Regions from separate parts of the Paenibacillus sp. FSL R7-0312 genome, predicted to be linked through region 4. Evidence: riboswitches for the same ligand, from Rfam matches in the RefSeq annotation. Region 4 holds a riboswitch; each other region holds the start of a gene.
The links. A riboswitch is a leader RNA that binds a small molecule or an ion and turns the genes downstream of it on or off. The one in region 4 is predicted to bind cyclic di-GMP.
Positions count from the first base shown of each region.

Region 1: it holds a riboswitch for cyclic di-GMP, as region 4 does, so the genes downstream of both, MKX70_RS07280 (flagellar assembly protein A) here and MKX70_RS17415 (thiamine pyrophosphate-binding protein) in region 4, are expected to answer to the same signal.
Region 2: it holds a riboswitch for cyclic di-GMP, as region 4 does, so the genes downstream of both, MKX70_RS33375 (choice-of-anchor A family protein) here and MKX70_RS17415 (thiamine pyrophosphate-binding protein) in region 4, are expected to answer to the same signal.
Region 3: it holds a riboswitch for cyclic di-GMP, as region 4 does, so the genes downstream of both, MKX70_RS03325 (choice-of-anchor A family protein) here and MKX70_RS17415 (thiamine pyrophosphate-binding protein) in region 4, are expected to answer to the same signal.

Region 1 covers NZ_JBBORE010000001.1:1,674,041-1,677,179, reverse strand. Annotated here, with positions in the region: gene MKX70_RS07285 (FUSC family protein) at 13-1,113, shown strand; cyclic di-GMP riboswitch class I at 1,563-1,656, shown strand; gene MKX70_RS07280 (flagellar assembly protein A) at 1,759-3,139, shown strand, end outside.
Region 2 covers NZ_JBBORE010000001.1:780,097-783,235, reverse strand. Annotated here, with positions in the region: gene MKX70_RS03325 (choice-of-anchor A family protein) at 1-997, shown strand, start outside; cyclic di-GMP riboswitch class I at 1,502-1,591, shown strand; partial or broken gene MKX70_RS33375 (choice-of-anchor A family protein) at 1,673-2,496, shown strand.
Region 3 covers NZ_JBBORE010000001.1:783,859-786,997, reverse strand. Annotated here, with positions in the region: gene MKX70_RS03330 (hypothetical protein) at 1-180, opposite strand, end outside; cyclic di-GMP riboswitch class I at 994-1,086, shown strand; gene MKX70_RS03325 (choice-of-anchor A family protein) at 1,169-3,139, shown strand, end outside.
Region 4 covers NZ_JBBORE010000001.1:4,000,665-4,003,803, forward strand. Annotated here, with positions in the region: gene MKX70_RS17415 (thiamine pyrophosphate-binding protein) at 1-1,539, opposite strand, end outside; cyclic di-GMP riboswitch class I at 1,658-1,754, opposite strand; gene MKX70_RS17420 (methyl-accepting chemotaxis protein) at 2,258-3,139, opposite strand, start outside.

The sequences.
Region 1 (3,139 bases), 2.3 Mb from region 4:
AAGATGACTACCATGAACGAGGGGTTACAAGACCGCCTTGAGAAGTTCGGATTATCCCTTTATATGATACGTGTTACCCTTGCTGCATCACTATCCTGGCTCGCGGTACACAGCTTGTATGGCGACCGTTATCTGTACTTTGCGCCGCTGGCGGCGATTCTTATCACCCAGAGCAGTGTCAAAGCCTCGCTTGAAAAAGGGGCATACCGGCTGCTCGGTATTGTGCTAGGCGGAATCGCCAGCCTGGTCGTGGGCCGCTTCTTCGATGTTGGTGCGCTCTCGATTCTGCTGATGCTGCTGCTCGGTATAGGCGTAGCCACCGCCTGCCGGATTAATATCCAGGCCGTTTCGCAGGTTGGCGTCACTTCCGTCCTGGCGCTCACCTTCTATCAGGATGGGTACATCGTCTGGAGAGTCGCCGAGACCCTGATCGGCGTGCTGATTGCCTTAATTATAAATATGATTATCGTTCCGCCCAAGGGGTTCGTCAAGGTCAAGGACTTGGCACTGAGGGGCAGCCTGACATTGTCCGATGCCTTAACCGGCCTGACGTCCGGCGGACGGGATGCTGCCCAGGCACTGACCGCGCTTAAGCTTTCCGGTGAACTGCTTGGCAAGAGTAAGCAACTGCAGAACGAGCTTCACTTCACGCTCTCCCATTACCAGTGCCGCAAAGAGCTCGGTACACTGTCACAGGCTACCTCCCATCTTAGCAGGGTGCATTCCTACGTCAAAGGAATTTCCGAAGAGCTCTCCCTGCTTCCTGCCCATTATGCCGCAGCCGACTGGATGACAGAGGTTGTGACGGCAACGGCAGACTGCATTGCCTTATATGGTACCCGGACGCTGTCGGATGCGGAATGCGGACGTTCGCTCCCCGAGAGCCTTCGCCGCGCCCGTGATGTGCAGCTGGCCTGGTTCTCTGAGCTGCAGGGTCAATGCCCGCTCGCCGCATTCCGTGATCTTGGCGCGGTGTTCTCGCATCTGAACCGGATTCTTGAAGAGATTGAACGCGCTGATTATGCGGCAATCTCAGCTGGCGCGCAGCCCGCCAAGGCTGCACCGGCGAGCGCGATACGATTCATACAGAAGGGACTCTCCCATAAGCTATAGGCTTGGGAGAGTCCCTTTTTCCTGTGCGGTAAAGCCGAATCAGATTTAGTTCCCATCCTCATGATTTGTTCCCGTAACGACACTATGCCCTCCCGGTTCAACTGGAAGTTACACGCATTGATTTTTAGCGGATTATTGGCAGTCATAGGGCGGAAATATATTATTGTTGTACAATAATTCAATTAGCAGTAGGGTTTGAGCAACAAGGGCTCTTGCAGAAGGGGTCCTCCCATAAGCTGTAAGCGCTGGGAAACCAGTTTTCCAGACAACTTAGAGCTGCACATTTTAAGATTATTGATAAATTGGCAGAATAGAGTTGAAAAATAGCTCCTTAAGTACTAGAATTAAGCTTGTTTGCAGAAGTTCCTGCAGCGCAGGAACCAGTTATGACCTTTTTTGTCGATTACAGTCGATTTAAATCGCCTCATGCTGAGTGTATATCATTGATCTATTTCTAAAGGCAAACTTCCTGAAAGGGTAGGACGCAAAGCAATGGGCCTAAGAATGCAGAGAATCCGCGTTTATGGTCGCCAGGCTGCCAATAGAGACCACGTAAGCCATCAGTCACCGGGAGATCCCCCAGGCTTTATGATGCTCTTTTCTGTACGAATGCCATTGATTATACGAAAAAGCGAGGTTAAGCTAATGCCGCAGCAATTCATCGAACCAACCCGATATGATTTCGTGGAATCCTTGATGCTTGAACGTACGGGATTCCTGGATTCTTTCTCTGTGGAGGGCCAGACTTCCGGCGGGATGAATGGAGATAAGGATGGAATTATCCTTGTGCAGAATAATCAGATCTTCATTACTCCCCCGCTCTCTGGCGGCAAGCCAGCCCGGATCTCCGCTGTGCATCCTGTAGTGCTGAAGATCAACTGGAAGACCGTTACAGAGCCTACTGAGGTGACCTCAGCGGATCATATAACCTGGGAAATTTGCGAGAAGCCACAGTATCAGATTACCGTTTCACCTGACAAGCTCAAAGTGCATTTCACCTTGTACCGTGCAGAAAAGTACGCCTGGAATCTGGTTAATTGCCCGGCTTCCTTCGAAGCCGCAGTCCGGGCTGAACCTAACCGGGCGATGCTGCTGTCCACGCTCACTATAGAACAGATTCTCTCTTCGCTGGATAACCGCTCCATTCTGCGGAATCTGAATATCCCGGCCCTATACGCCGAACTGAACAACCCTACATATCTCCCAGTCTGTATCGTAGAAGGGAGAGCCCCGCTGCCCGGCAAGAAATCAAGGCTGCAGCTGTCCCTCCCGGAGCATACGCTCACAGGCAATGGAATGCTCCGGGAGGGAAGAACTGCGGAAGCTGCAGATTTCTTAGATTATCTCCGGTTTCCGGGAGCCCCCTTCGCCAGAGAGGGAGAGGTCTTTGCCCGCAAGTTGCCGCCAGAAGAGGGAATTCCCGGATTTGACGTAGAAGGAGGCGTCTTGCCTCCACCTCCACCCCAGGATATTTATTTCGCAGCCGGAGACCATGCACAGCTGCTTCCAAACGGAGAGATCGCGGCTCTGCGTACGGGCAGACCCCGCATCTGCGGAGACTCCGGCAGCGTCACAACCTGCGATTTCCCTGCCCTATGCCTCATCACCAAGGAAATGGCGGCAACGGCCGGTGAGATTATATTTGCAGGTGACATCGTTGTACCCTCAGATATTGAAGGCCCTATGTGTATTGAGGCGTTAGGGAATGTGTATGTCTACGGCAACGTCTGCCAATCTACAATTACGGCTACCGGCAGCATCTATATAAGCGGTCAAGTAACCGGCTGCAGCCTGCATACAGGACTTGCCGGCGTACACCAGCACCGCCTGCACCGCTTCTCCAGTCTGCTGCTGACTGAAGTCGGCGGACTGCGGGAAGCCGCCCGTCTGCTGGCCAAGAATGTAGAATCCCGCCAGCAATCCGTGAAATACGGTCTGGTGGTTATGCTGCTGCTGGAGGATAAGTACAGCCATATAGAGTGCCTGATCAGCGATCTTAAATCCGCACTGCTGTGCATGGAAGGTG
Region 2 (3,139 bases), 3.2 Mb from region 4:
AACGGCAGAGCCAACACCAACGCCAACGGCGGCACCGACACCGACGCCAACGGCAGAGCCAACACCGACACCAACACCAACACCAACACCAACGCCAACGGCGGCACCAACACCAACGCCAACAGCAGCACCGACACCGACGCCAACGGCAGAGCCAACACCAACGCCAACAGCAGCACCGACACCGACGCCAACGGCAGAGCCAACACCGACACCAACGGCAGCACCAACACCAACGCCAACGGCGGCACCAACACCGACAGTAGAACCAACGCCAACATCAACAGCAGCACCGACACCAACGCCAACAGCAGCACCAACGCCAACGCCAACACCAACACCAACACCAACACCAACACCAACGGCAACACCAACACCAACACCAACACCAACACCAACACCAACACCAACACCAACACCAACACCAACACCAACACCAACACCAACACCAACACCAACACCAACACCAACACCAACACCAACACCAACACCAACACCAACACCAACACCAACACCAACACCAACACCAACACCAACGCCAACGGCAGCGCCAACGCCGACACCAGAACCAACACCAACACCGACGCCGACACCAACACCAACACCGACATTACCACCGGCACCAGTACCATCGTCTGCACCGCCCGTCTTTATTAATGTAGTGCCAACGCCGACTCCAATAATCGGCTATATTGTAAATCCAGATACAATAATCATTGATGATCCGCTGCCTTTGGGCCCTGTGACAACAGTAACACCTCGGCCGTTAGTGGTGACACCAAGTCCAACCCTAACGCCAAGCCCAAGCGCAACACCAAGTCCAACGCCAATTGTGACAATCATTGATGAAGAGATTCCGTTAGGCAATGTACCTGCGGATGCATCGCTCCCGAAGACTGGTGAGTCCAGTCCGGCTCCCTATTACTTGGTCGGTCTAGCCCTTGCAGGATTGGGAATATTCCTCGGCAGAAGATCCAGAACAGATAAACGTAAATAAATGCAATTCGTAAGATCCTTTCCGACAGGCTGGCGATATCACCGCTAAATCGGGAAAAGGCTGCTTTGGGAGAAGACGTTCTCCACAAAGCAGCCTTTTTTATATGGGATATACATTTGATATTATATTTCCTCGTAAAATCAAATGTGCTAAGGAGAAAGAGTTGCGTCTTTACGATCATGGGACCTTGAGTATATATTAAAATTTCAAAATTAAAATTAGTTCTTTATACATAGTTTGAAAATATCCTTATCGGTGCCATCGAGAGCGATGAGAGGATCAGGATTCAGCTGGGAAAGCTATGTTTTCAATTAAAAAAACCTTTTGTAACAGTGCTTTGGAGTGAATCGGTAGATATAATCTATTACCAGATGTTTCAAAGGATTTCATTGACAATCAGCCTTGATAGCGGATAAACTAAAATTAGTTCCAAAGTAATGAATATCATAGACATTAGTATAAAAGTTTGATTTAGTACATAATTTCACAACCTAATCTTTCACTGACGTATAAACGCAAACCGTTCGAAAGGACGGGACGCAAAGTCCAGGAGTCTAAAGCGCGATGGAGCGCAACGATCGTCCGACTGCCGTAAAGAGAGCAACCTCTTTCCGGCGGTCTTTTTTTGTTATATAAATGTGGCCTATATCTATATTAACTGTGAGGTGAGCTTGTATGTTCCAATTAAAAAAATTCAAACGTCTTACGGTGTTCGGACTTATAGCAGTTCTGATTGTGGGAAGCGGCCGAATTATTTCACTGGGGAGCACCTCAGTTAAAGCCGAGGGCAACTCTTTGCCGGGCAATGCATCCAAGTATAATGTGTTCATCTTGGGAGATGTTGATGTTAAGCATAGTGATATTGAAGGCAGATTAGCTGCTGGCGGAAACGTGGATTTAAATGTTAATTACTCTGTGGGACATAGTCTTACTAGTGAAGAAACGAAGGAAGGATACTCTCTCATCGCTGGTGGTAATCTGTATTATTCCCAGGGAGAAACCGTGGGTGATGTAGTCTACGGGGGAGTTATAGCGGCAGCGGCGGCCCGCGCGGGGGGACAGGAAGCTTACAACAAAAAATAAATGTTGTAGATTTTTCAGCCGAGTTTAGTTTACTTCGTGAGAAATCTCAGCAGCTTGCTTCTCAGCCTGTTAATGGGGTTACCACTGCCAACTCCGGTAATTTCTTTTTGGAAGGTACAAATTCGGATGTTAACATATTTACTGTAGAGGGCAGCAAGCTGTCTAGTGCAAATGAGTTGAGAATTAAGATTCCAGATGGCTCAACAGCTATAGTAAATATCTCCGGCACTTCAGTAACTATGAAGAATATGGGGACGGGAATTAATGGTAACGGAAATAAGGATAACGCTATGAACAGTAAAGTGTTATATAACTTCAGTCAAGCGACCAGTCTTCAAATCGAAGGTATCGGAGTTTTGGGATCTGTGCTGGCTCCATATGCCTCTATTCAATTTAATAATGGTCAAATCAACGGGAACCTGATCGGAGCTTCGCTCTCAGGATCGGGAGAATCCCACCATATTCCGTATAAAGGCCAAGATCCGCCGACACCGACTTCGACGCCTTCAGTGACGCCGACGCCAACAGCAACACCGGCAGTGACGCCGACGCCAACGGCAACACCGGCAGTGACGCCGACGCCAACGGCAACACCGGCAGCGACGCCTACGCCAACGGCAACGCCGACAACAGCGCCAACGGCAACACCGGCAGTGACGCCGACGCCAACGGCAACACCGGCAGCGACGCCTACGCCAACGGCAACGCCGACAACAGCGCCAACGGCAACACCGACTGCAACGCCGACAACAGCGCCAACGGCAACACCGACTGCAACACCGACTGCAACACCGACAACAGCGCCAACGGCAACGCCGACTGCAACACCGACAACAGCGCCAACGGCAACGCCGACTGCAACACCGACAACAGCGCCAACGGCAACACCGACAGCAACGCCGACAACAGCGCCAACGGCAACACCGACAGCAACGCCGACAACAGCGCCAACGGCAACACCGACAGTAGCGCCAACGGCAACACCGACAGCAACGCCGACAATAGTGCCAACAGCAACGCCGACGCCAACGGTAACACCGGCAGCAACGCCGACCGCGG
Region 3 (3,139 bases), 3.2 Mb from region 4:
ATCCCGCAGGTCGGCTATGGCTGCACCCGCCGCTGTCCGGAGAACCTCAAGGTAAGGATCGGGTGTGCGCAGCTCTGCGGATAGGATGGAAGCATCGCGTTCAAAGGCGGATAAAATGAGCGGCAGCAAGATATACGATTTCACCAGCATATTGTCCTGGCTCTCTGCTCTGTGCATCAATCTCATCTCCTCCAACGAGAACGTATATTCGTAATTTAACCCGAAGTTCAAAAAAAATCAATGGTATTTAAAAAAAGAGGGCTGTTAATGTGACATAATTCACAATAAAATCGGGAAAATTATTTTATATTAAAATTGAAATAATAAAGTTGTAAATAAATCTGATTAAAAGGAGAATGGCAATGAGTCATGAAGGAAATCTCCGCCGCGGTTTATTGTTTGGGTTATTCCTTAGCGTTCCGCTTTGGGTATCAATGATTGGCTGGATTCAGCTGCTCTAAAAATGGATTTCTGCGTGTGCAGATTTCCAGCCCTCTACACAAACTCCCTAGATATGTCGATTAAAGACTGCTGTGAAAACAGATGAATCTCATAAGGCTTTTACTATATAAGAGCTCTCTTGTATGTCCGGAAACGGGTGGTGTCCTTAAGGAGGATGGCACCCGTTTCTTCAGGTTCACCATGTGAGGTTTGTTTAAGCGAAGATGGGGGGGGCGGGGAGAAAAAGTAGGACTAAAATACTAAATTTTGATATTTGAAATTTAAGGATAATAACTCTGTGAAAAGGAAAAAGTACTGCGGCGAATTAGTGGGATTATCGACCTTTTTCGTCAGGAAGGTATGTTTATAAATTGTATAAAGCCTTATGAATAAAGCGTTTTTTATTTTTTTCATCACAAAAATAGCTGTGAAATGAATTGGAAATATATTGACAATATGCCAAGTGGCATCTAAACTAAAGTTAGTTCTAAAGTAACAAATGTCACAGATTTCTGTTGGGTATTACATAAGCTTTTCCAATTTCATATCAATCATGTACAAACGCAAACCGTTTCGAAAGAGCGGGACGCAAAGTCAGGAATCTGATGCCCCTTAAGTCCGGGCTATGGTCGTCCGGCCGCCGTGAAGCTAACCCTTCGTGGCGGTCTTTTTTTTGTTATAGTTTTGCGACGATTTCATAGAATAGTTGAATAGGAGGTGTAGATTATTGAGAAAAAAATTGCGAAAAGCGGCCGCCTGTATTCTGGCGGGCGTACTGACCGTAAGTAGCGCCTTCACTTGGGGGACGGAGGTAAGGGCAACAGCTGGTGTACCTTACAATCCAACGCCGGTCTTGGGGATTGCCGGGAATTTTAATGCTTTTATCTTTGACGATTTCACGCAAGACAATGATCAAATTGAAGGCCGTCTTGCAGCGGGAGGGAATATTACTCTCTCTGGAGGTTACGGGGTAGCCAGGGCCTACAGGAATTCTTCAGCCACAGACGTACTCGTTGCCGGTAAGAAGTTTAAACATTCGGGTAGCGGAGAAATCTACGGAAACGTTGTGTATGGGGACACCATTGAAGCCAATGAGCCTATTGTGAATATTATAGGCGCGAAGAAGCAGGGAAGCCCGATTGATTTCCCGGCTGAGAAGCAGTATCTGATCTCGCGTTCTGCAGCATACGGGGCATTGTCCGCTACGAAAGAAATTGGCAATAATAATTATGGAACACTTACAATAAGTGCGCCGGATCTTTTCAACGTAGTTCACCTGGATGCGGCAACGCTGGCGAATACAAACAATATTCAATTCAACATTGCCCAGAATGCCACGTTAATTATTAACATAAGTGGAGCTACGGTCAATGTACCAAGTTTCGCAATGAATAACGGCAAAGCAGGTCAAGTGTTGTTCAACTTCTACGAAGCGACCAAGGTGAATATTGCGTATACCACCTTTTTGGGGACGATACTGGCGCCTAAGGCGGATGTCAATTATTCCGGTGCAGAGCTATACGGAACGCTAATTGCCAAGTCTTTTGCCGGCGGAGTAGAAATGCACCTAGGAACATACCAGGGAGATGGACCGCCGCCAAGTCCGACGCCGACCGCAACACCAACCCCCAGCCCATCGCCAACACCAACCGTAACACCAAGCCCTACACCAACAGTGAAACCGACTGCAACGCCGACGGTGAAGCCAACTCCCACACCAACAGTGAAACCGACACCGACGGTAAAACCGACACCAACAGTGACGCCAACGCCGACAGTGAAACCGACACCAACAGTGATGCCAACGCCGACAGTGAAACCAACACCGACAGTGAAACCGACGCCGACACCTAAGTGTACTCCGTCGCCAACACCGACAGTGAAACCAACGCCGACAGTGAAGCCGACACCGACAGTGAAGCCGACACCGACAGTGAAACCGACACCAACTGTGACGCCAACGCCGACAGTGAAACCGACACCAACGGTGACGCCAACGCCGACAGTGAAACCGACACCAACGGTGAAACCAACGCCGACAGTGAAGCCAACACCGACAGTGAAACCGACACCGACAGTGAAACCAACACCGACAGTGAAACCAACACCGACAGTGAAACCGACACCGACAGTAAAACCAACACCGACAGTGAAACCGACACCAACGGTGAAACCAACGCCGACAGTGAAGCCAACACCGACAGTGAAGCCGACACCGACAGTGAAGCCGACACCGACAGTGAAACCGACACCAACTGTGACGCCAACGCCGACAGTGAAACCAACGCCGACAATGAAGCCGACACCGACAGTGAAGCCGACACCGACGGTGAAACCAACGCCGACAGTGAAGCCAACACCGACAGTGAAACCAACACCGACAGTGAAACCGACACCAACGGTGACGCCAACGCCGACAGTGAAACCGACACCAACGGTGACGCCAACGCCGACAGTGAAACCGACACCAACGGTGAAACCAACGCCGACAGTGAAGCCAACACCGACAGTGAAACCGACACCGACAGTGAAACCAACACCGACAGTGAAACCAACACCGACAGTGAAACCGACACCGACAGTAAAACCAACACCGACAGTGAAACCGACACCAACGGTGACGCCAACGCCGACACCAACAGCAGCACCAACACCGACACCAACGGTGACGCCAACGCCGACACCAACAGCAGCACCA
Region 4 (3,139 bases):
AGAGGCAAACTCCTCTTGCGTCTCTGCGCGGAAGCCGGCGGCTCCCAGGGACTCAGCAAATTTCACTGCATCCATAGGGACTTCGAAAATGGTTCCATCGATACGTCCTGTTGTTTTTTCCATACCCTTAAGTGCCATATCCAGCTGCATATTGTTCACAACGATGAAAATAACCGGGATATTCTTGCAAACCGCTGTGTTAATTTCAGTTCCGAGCATCATGAAACAGCCGTCACCGGTAATGCAGAAGACCGTCTCTTCCGGCGAAGCAGTTTTGGCACCGATGGCCATGCCGATTGAATTCCCCATGCAGGCAAAGTAGGCATCAAATACAAAGCTCCCCGGTTTCTTCACGTTGAACCATTTGACCGCATTGAAGCCGTGGCTGCCGTCATCAACAAACACACTGCTGTTGTATGGAATCAAATCGCTCATCGTGCTCATTACCGAAGCCAGCGAGAGCTTGGGCAGCACTGGCAGCTCTTCAGTATAATGATTGGAGATCTCTGTTTCACGTCTGGTTATGGTGGACGGATCAACCTTGCTGAGATACAGCTCCAGGTTGTCACGCAAATCGCCGCCGACGGAAAGAGTGCGGGAAGTCAGTATTTTACCAACAAAAGTAGGATCAACATCGAACTGGATCAGCTGATCCGGATGATTCTCCCTCTTCAGATTGCATATGGTCATATCACTCAGACGCGAACCAAGCACGATAAACAGATCACTGTTGTTCAACATCTCATCCCCGTGCGTACATCCCCCAACGCCCACAGGACCGTGATAGAGCGGATGATCCGCAGCAATGGCTCCTTTACCGCCGGGAGAGGTTACTACAGGTATGTTGAACGTCTCGGCCAATTGAACCAGTTCCTTGTGCGCACCGGAGCGGTTAACCCCTTTACCCGCAATGATCAGAGGTCTGCTGGAAGCATTGATCGCTGAAATGAACCGTTCGTAGTTGGCGTAGCTGACGAGCTTTTCCCGCTGCGGCAGGACAATCCGGCATTCTTCAAGGCGCTCGGTCTGAACATCAAACGGAATACATAAATGAACAGGTCCTTTCTTGTCACCAAGGGCGATAGACAGGGCATGATTGAAAATTGTACTGAAATGGTCGCCGCGTTCAACCAGCTTGCTGAAAAGAGTGGCTGGTCTGAACATGTCCGCCAAATCAGCGAGATAGGATGTAGAATCCTGACACTGGGGAATACCCAGCTCTTTAATGGACTGATGGCCTGTAATGAATAGTACCGGGAGATTGTTGGCTTTGGCGTGTGCTGCTGCGGTTAGCAGGTTCGTTCCGCCTGGACCGGAGGTGCCGAAGGCTACCCCGAGACTGCCTGTTTTCAGTGCATAGCCGCCTGCTGCAAAGCCGGAGCTGGACTCATGTCGGCCGGGAATAAACTCAATGCCATAGTCAACAAGCTTGAGGGCTATAGGACAAATGGACTTGCCAATAATACCAAAAGAATGTGTTACCCCAAGATCGCGTAATGCTTCCGCCATATAATCTGCAACTGTCTTCAGAACATCCACCCCACAAGTTGTTTTTTGATTGTATGCTAGCAATAGAAAACCTGTACTCGAAATAGGAGCACAGGCCTGTTGCACGAATCACCATTACTGAACCGGATTCCCGGGGGGTTCATAGTTTTTCAGCAACCTGGCTGTCATGATCTCACCGGAAAAGTGAGACTGTAGATCCATGGCTTTGCGTCATTCCCTTTCGGTGAATTTTGCCTCTTATGTTGTTATCAATACAGCGAAGGATAATTTTCCTTTACAATATATTCCTCGCTCGCCTTTTGTCAATAAGCCTTGTGCAACAAAACGCGAAATTTGGCGAATATTCAGAAGTAATAGGAGATGAAATAATAGATATTCAAACTTTTGAAAATGGATGCGTCTGGAAGGCCAAAGTCTTATAATGCAAATGCAGAAAAAGAGCAGGGGTTAATCTGCATAAGCCATAAGCCTCATAACATTATAGGAACCTCATGAAACCATGCGGATGTATTAAAATTATAGGCTGGTAGAACCCCGGAATAGGTCTTAAGAAATGGGTAATTAAAATTTGAAATTATGTTAGTTTATTAGTAATAAAGAATTAGCAGTAAAGAAGTGCAAAGGCGGTTTTTTTGCGTTATGCACTATTTTAACACTTTGTGAATATTACATCACAATCTTTTTTTTCATGCCAAAAAGAGACCTTTCCCTCAGACTGCTCTGTGGAAAAGGTCTCTTTGGGCTGCTGCTAGAATTTGAAAATATGGATTGTTTTTTGCAGCTGGAAGACAGATTGTGTCATTTTATCGGTCTCTTCCGCTACGGACTGCAGGGCATGAATTTGTTCGTTCATCGCTGCGGATACCTCCTGGGTACCTGCTGCTGTCTCCTGGGTAATGGCTGAGATATTCTCTATCGCTCCAGAGATCTTGAGCGCGCTCTCCAGCATCAGATCACTCTCTGCGGAGAAGGAGGAGATCTGCTCGGTTATGTATTGCACACTATGTACGATTTGCGCGAAAATATGTGCGGTCTCCGTAATCATCTCGTTCTGCACCTGAACAACCTCTTCATTAATAGCGATATTATCGATAGCCTGCTTGATATCGGCCTCGATGCTACGGACCAGCCCGAATACTTCCTTGGTGGAGGCGGTTGATTCTTCGGCAAGCTTGCGGACCTCCTGGGCTACTACTGCGAAACCACGTCCGTGTTCACCTGCGCGTGCAGCCTCAATAGAGGCGTTAAGTGACAAAAGATTGGTTTGTTCGGCAATTTCCGTGATGGTCTTGGTGATCATGGTAATCCCGCGGGCATTCTGTGAGAGTGCTTCGATCGTATCTGCTACTTTTTGCGTAGCCTGGATATTCTTCCGCATGCCTTCGGCTTGAGTGTCCACGGACTGGCGTCCCTTTTCAACCAGCTCCAGCGTATGGGTGGAGCGTTTATTCATTTCTTTGGTGGAGTTCGTATAATTGGAGACTTTAGTTTCGATATCTTTGATCGATTCCGTCATGTCGGCAATATCTACCGAGATTTCATTCGCACCCAGGGCAAGTTCGTTGGAGGAGGAGGCTACCTGTGTCATTACGATCTTAAGGTTCTGGTTCTTGTCCTCAATACCCCGGCT